Spirosoma aureum: one gene and its partner. The protein of the gene in region 1 interacts with the protein of each later gene in a pairwise test. Links are inferred from orthologs where the notes say so. Each region holds a gene or a part of one and is shown on either strand. Other genes may lie near its edges.

Evidence for each region.
Region 2: the proteins of sucC (region 1) and sucD interact in binary tests that used the Escherichia coli proteins (3 or more experiments, as listed by UniProt). The link is inferred for Spirosoma aureum from one-to-one orthologs.

What each region holds. Positions count from the first base shown.
Region 1 is NZ_CP050063.1:5,855,754-5,858,989, forward strand. What follows is about bases 75-2,981. They hold sucC (ADP-forming succinate--CoA ligase subunit beta), read left to right. Parts: upstream 75-872; coding sequence 873-2,090; downstream 2,091-2,981. Other genes in these bases: G8759_RS23295 (ABC transporter ATP-binding protein), read right to left, coding at 75-733; G8759_RS23305 (M48 family metallopeptidase), read right to left, coding at 2,178-2,981. Outside these bases: more of G8759_RS23295, read right to left, coding at 71-74; more of G8759_RS23305, read right to left, coding at 2,982-3,014; G8759_RS23310 (fumarylacetoacetate hydrolase family protein), read left to right, coding at 3,215-3,236. UniProt on the Escherichia coli protein: Succinyl-CoA synthetase functions in the citric acid cycle (TCA), coupling the hydrolysis of succinyl-CoA to the synthesis of either ATP or GTP and thus represents the only step of substrate-level phosphorylation in the TCA.
Region 2 is NZ_CP050063.1:2,043,106-2,046,270, reverse strand. The notes cover bases 135-2,970. They hold sucD (succinate--CoA ligase subunit alpha), read right to left. Parts: upstream 2,074-2,970; coding sequence 1,195-2,073; downstream 135-1,194. Other genes in these bases: G8759_RS08215 (DNA topoisomerase IB), read left to right, coding at 2,920-2,970; G8759_RS08220 (DUF6962 family protein), read left to right, coding at 2,233-2,808; G8759_RS08230 (DUF4271 domain-containing protein), read right to left, coding at 135-1,098. Also shown: more of G8759_RS08230, read right to left, coding at 1-134; more of G8759_RS08215, read left to right, coding at 2,971-3,165. UniProt on the Escherichia coli protein: Succinyl-CoA synthetase functions in the citric acid cycle (TCA), coupling the hydrolysis of succinyl-CoA to the synthesis of either ATP or GTP and thus represents the only step of substrate-level phosphorylation in the TCA.

The DNA of each region.
Region 1 (3,236 bases):
TTAATAGCAAAAAATACCATCGTTGATTGTCGTTAGCTTACTTAGCTAAGTCGAATTAGCCCTATGAAAATTAGACAAACACAACCCCATCCCGAATTACCAGTTTTCGGTCGGCAAGATCTGCCAGATGTTCATTATGAGTAACAATAACAAACGTCTGCCCGAAATCATCACGAAGCTGAAAGAATAGCTGGTGCAGGTCTTCGGCATTGCGCGAATCGAGATTGCCGCTAGGTTCGTCGGCGAATACAATGGCCGGTTGATTTATCAGTGCCCGCGCAACAGCGACCCGCTGTTGTTCACCTCCCGACATCTGAGAAGGGAAATGAGTAGCCCGGTCACGCAAGCCAAGCTTCTCTAATAATTCAGTAGCCCGCTGTCGAACAGCCCCCTCCTCCTTTCCAGAAATAAAGCCCGGTAAGCATACATTTTCAAGTGCTGTAAACTCAGGCAACAGGTTATTGAACTGAAATACAAAACCAATTCGCTCATTCCGAAACTGAGCCAATTGGCGATCGCTTAATGAAAACACGTTTTGCCCAGCGATATGTAGCTCACCGGCATCCGGCCGATCCAGGGTGCCAAGAATCTGGAGCAATGTTGTTTTACCAGCACCGGATGCACCCACGATCGAGACGATTTCGCCGGGTTCAATACTTACGTCGATTCCTTTCAGAACCGGCAGATTGCCATAGTTCCGACGAATATTAGAGGTCTTAAGAAGAGACTGCATGAAGAGAAAAAAAGTAGAGTAAAGAACGAAGAACGAAGAATCAGGAGTAATTATTCATCGCTCATCATTCTTCATTCTTCATTTCCTGCTAACTTGCCGCACAAAAATACGATTTCCAATTCTCCTTGTTGCAGTTGCCATGAATATACACGAGTATCAGGGTAAAGAAATTCTGAAAAAGTACGGTGTCCGGATTCAGGAAGGCATCGTGGCTGAGTCGCCCGAGAAAGCCGTTGAAGCCGCCAAACAGATTATGGCGCAGTCCGGATCAAAATTCGTTGTCGTAAAATCGCAGATTCACGCTGGTGGCCGCGGCAAGGGCAAAATTGTCGGTACTGAACAGCGTGGTGTAGCCCTGGCTAAATCGGCTGACGAGGTTCGCGACATTGCCAAAAACCTCATCGGTAATGTGCTTGTAACGCACCAGACCGGACCAGAAGGCAAAAAAGTCAACAAAGTACTTGTAGCTCAGGACGTTTTCTACCCCGGCGCAACGGAACCGAAAGAGATGTATATCAGCATCCTGCTCGACCGTACGAAAGCCTGCAATGTCATTATGGCCAGCACAGAAGGCGGTATGGACATTGAAGAAGTTGCGGAAAAAACGCCCGAAAAAATCGTAAAAGAGTGGATCGACCCATCTGTAGGCTTGCAGCCATTCCAGGCTCGTAAAGTTGCATTTGGATTAGGGCTGGAAGGCGAAGCCTTCAAGGAAATGGTGAAATTCGTAACGGCACTTTACAAAGCGTACGTTGATACGGATGCATCCATGTTCGAGATCAATCCGGTTCTTAAAACATCGGATAACAAGATTCTGGCCGTTGATGCGAAAGTAAATCTGGACGACAATGCCCTCTATCGGCATCCTGATCTGAAATCGATGCGCGATCTGGCCGAAGAAGATCCGCTCGAAGTAGAAGCGTCTGCCAGCGACCTCAACTATGTTAAACTCGACGGTAATGTCGGTTGTATGGTCAATGGCGCTGGTCTGGCTATGGCTACTATGGATATCATTAAACTATCGGGTGGCGAGCCTGCCAACTTCCTTGATGTTGGGGGTGGAGCGAATGCCAAAACAGTTGAAGCAGGTTTCCGGATCATTCTGAAAGACCCGAATGTCAAAGCCATTCTGATCAACATTTTTGGTGGGATTGTTCGTTGCGATCGCGTGGCAACAGGTGTTGTTGAAGCGTACAAAGCTATCGGCGATATTCCGGTACCAATCATCGTGCGGCTTCAGGGAACCAACGCTGAAGAAGGAGCCAAGATCATTGACGAATCAGGGCTGAAAGTTCAATCGGCCGTATTACTGAAAGAAGCGGCTGAAAAGGTTCGTCAGGTCGTCGAAGCGCTTTGATAGCCTCGACAATAAGCTGCTGTCGAATTTAGAACAATGGAAAAAGCCGGAACGAAGATTCCGGCTTTTTCCATTTCGTTAAAAGCATTAGCTATTCCGACGGGACCCGTTATAATATTTCTGGGCATCGGGCAGTAGTTTTTGCAGATCGGCAATCCGGCGTTGATCCGATGGGTGATCTGACATAAACTCAGCGGGAGCTTTTCCGCCACTCGCTTTAGCCATCCGTTGCCAGAACGTAATCGCTTCGGCAGGATCATAACCGGCCATAGCCATAAAAATCAGGCCAAGGTGATCAGCCTCCGATTCCTGTTTGCGACTGTGGGGTAATCCTACTCCATATTGATAAGCAAGCGGTCCTACCACCCCGAAAGCCTGTTGAAATATGGCCTGAGTCTGAGCACTTCGGGCCGATGTTGCAATGCCCGTTGCGGCCTGACCAGCCTGTAACAATCCGTTTGCAACGAGGCCCTCGCTCATCCGCTCATTACCATGCTCGGCAATGGCGTGCGATACTTCATGGCCAAGTACCGTTGCTAAACCGGCTTCGTTCTGCGTATAGGGCAAAATACCGGAATAAACCACAATCTTCCCGCCGGGCATACACCAGGCATTGACCTGATTGCTTTGCACCAGATGATATTCCCATTTGAACCCTTCAAGCCGTTTGGCGTAGCCATTTTCGTTCATATACTTTTCTACAGCTCCCCGAATTCGATCACCGACCCGACTCACCATGGCGGCATCGCCACTACTGCTAACCACTTTACTTGTATCCAAAAACTGCTTATATTGTGTAAAGCTCATGGTAAGCATGTCATTGTTTGGCACCAATATGAGTTGCTTTCGTCCGGTTAAAGGCACTTTCTCGCAAGCCGTAACAGCGAAAGCTAGTGCGAACATCATTATTATGACTTTTTTCATCTTTTTGCGTTTTTGTTCTGAATGGTCTTCTGACGTTATATGACCCGGAACGGATCAGATTTGTTCAAATATTTACCGATGGGTGCGGTCTACCCCTGTTTAGTCCTTAGATTTGTAGCTTTCAGAATAGTTTAATAAAACCCGGATAGACACTTTTGTGTCATATCCACACAAACTCGGGCTGATATCCGTGTTCTACTATGAAAATTATTGCCGTTGGCC
Region 2 (3,165 bases), 3.8 Mb from region 1 along the record:
TTTGATAGGTTCCTGACTACGGATGACAATGTATAGAAAGGCTAATCGCATCAGGTAAAACACCAGAACGGGCAGTAATAGCGCACTTTCTGACCAGGTCATACTAGCTGTATTGTAGGCAATAACCACTAAAAGCAACGTCAGTGTCGTAAAGAACAGCATCGACGACTGAAGTACCTTGAAAAAATGGATATTAATGATGCTCTGTAGTTTATATAACCCACCTAGCACTTCCAGAGCGATGTATTTGCCCATTAGTACAATAAAAGCCAGCCCGCTTAATACGATAAACTCACCTAACACCGCCCCCAGATTCTGCGCTCCCAACAAGCGTCGGGAGACAAATACATCGAGATTACGGCTTTGTACGAATACTATTAAATAAGCAACAACAAAACTTAAATTAAGAATAAACAGCACATTGGTGCTACTCAGGGGCCGGTTAATCAAAAAAGATTCTTCCTGCGCCCGAAGTGACAATAAATCACGCAGGCTATAAAACCGAAGAAACGCCCTGTGATAGAATGAAAACAGGAACGCATGGCTTGCTAACAAAAACAATAAGCCTAAGCCGAAAAAATTATTATACACCGAAAACGTACGCGGTCGTACACTCAGGTTATCATCACGCAGGACAACCAGTTTCTGAGTAGCTGACTTTGGGTAGCCAATAAACAGGCGTTTGTCATTCAGACCGGGCGCACCATACAGTGTCAGAAAAACTTCCGGCTGGCGATACACACGATACAGGCTGTCGATACTGAATACAGACCACTCGCCTGCCCGAAGTTTTCGTTTCAGGGATGCGTTAATAAACAGATACCCATCCTGTTTTGTCGAAATAAGAAGATTGTAGTGCCGATTACTTTCGAGGTCAAGATAGGTACTTAACGCTGTTTGGTCAGCGTGCTGTTCAACGATATAGGGTACGTAGGCTTTAGTGGCCTCATCGTATACCTGAAAATCATCGTGAAAATCATGAACCGGATAATACTGATTGGCCGGTCCAATTCCTTCTGTGCGGGACTGTGCAAAAACGGCTGTAACAAAGAGTGCCGCAACGAATGTTGAAAGAGCAATAGAGCGAAAAAATGCCATGGCAGGTACTCGTATCCAGTTTAGCCAGTCTTTTTTCCTTCTATTGCTTTTTTGCTCTTTCAACATCCGTTGCGGCACGCTTTATAGCCCGTTAAATCAATTTTTCCCCAATGCCTTCAGCATGGTATCACCAATGAGTGCGGGCGACTCAACAACGTGAATACCACACTCACGCATGATTGCCATTTTAGCCGATGCCGTATCGTCGGCTCCGCCAACAATCGCTCCGGCGTGTCCCATCCGGCGTCCTTTCGGAGCCGTTTGTCCGGCAATAAAGCCTACAACAGGTTTGCGGTTACCGTCTGCCTTGATCCAGCGAGCCGCTTCAGCCTCCATTCCTCCACCAATTTCGCCGATCATGACGATGGCTTCAGTTTCTGGATCGTTCATCAGCAGTTCAACAGCCTGCTTGGTTGTTGTGCCAATGATTGGGTCACCCCCGATACCGATCGCTGTGCTTTGCCCTAAACCGGCTTTAGTCAGTTGGTCAACCGCTTCATAGGTCAGTGTTCCTGATTTGGAAACGATACCAATGGTTCCTTTCTTGAAAATGAAGCCGGGCATAATCCCAACTTTACATTCCTCCGCCGTCATAACACCGGGGCAGTTTGGACCAATCAACCGAGTGTCTTTATCGGTAAGGTAGTTTTTCACCGCTACCATATCTTCCGTCGGAATACCCTCTGTAATGCAGATTATCACCTTGATACCTGCTTCAGCAGCTTCCATAATGGCGTCTGCAGCAAATGCGGGTGGTACAAAAATGATGGACACATCGGCCTCAGCCTGATCAACAGCTTGCTGAACAGTATTAAAAACGGGCCGATCGAGGTGAGTCTGTCCACCTTTGCCGGGCGTAACTCCACCAACGACATTGGTACCATATTCGATCATCTGCTGAGCATGGAAACTGCCCTCCGAGCCGGTAAAGCCCTGGACGATAACTTTGGAGTCCTTGTTAACTAAAACACTCATGACGGTTAGTAAATCGTTGGCGATGCGATTGAATTTGACACAGGATTAACAGACGACTGAAGAAAGATCTGAACAATTTTCGTCTTTTTCCTTTCGTCTGTTAATCTTGCATCATTGAATAAGTTGGGCAAAAGTAGCCGAATCTTCGTAAATTACGTGATGATTTTTTCGCACATTCTCTCAGGCTCTATTCTGGCCGGAACGGGCGTTGGGGTGTTCTGGCACTTTTTTCAGCGGGTAAGCATATATAATCGGCTTTTATGGGGATTTTTCTTACTTACCGTTTCGCTGGCGGCCCTGATTGGTATTTTCCATTATGCAGGCAATGAATCGCTTGAGCCTCTTCATCGCTCAATGGTCGTTCTAGCCGATAGCCTAGGTGTTGTTTGTGCGGTAGTAGGCGTTTGGGGATTACTTTACCGACGTGTCTATTCGATAACGACTTTTATAACGACCATGCTATTTGGTCTGTTTGTCTTTATCCTTCTACTGCTGCCCGAGGTTCGTGTTTTCACGCCAGTAGTGCCGTCGCTCGCGATTCTCGTACTGATGCTACTCGCTGTATTTTCCTTACTCCAGCGCAACAAACGTGGCCTTTGGATTGTCCTGGCGGCTATGATGATGGGGCTTGCAACGAAGGCTCAATCACTGGAGTCGTTTTTTCATCCGACAGATTTTTATCATTACGCCAGTGCATTAGCTCTCTGGTTCTTTGGCAAAGCGGCCGAACGGTAACCTGGTTTTATGACAACTGATTGCTTCAGATTATCGGATAACTGTTTTCTTTAGTCCCGCTTTAACCAATTGGCTCGTCAAACAGTTACCAATCCACAAAACTCAACGAACGTGGATTTACTGGAACTGGCACACGATCCGATTAAGGCAGCAAAGGCAGCCCGGCTCGTGTATATGAACGACACAATGCCTGGAATCAGTCGGCGAAAAACCGGCGATCACTTCACTTATTTTGATGCAAACGGAGCGATCATCGGCGACGCTGAAACAAGGGAGCGTATCCACAAACTGGTTTTGCCCCCAGCCTGGGAAGATGTCTGGATTAGCCCAAAAGTGAATGGACACCTACAGGCAACT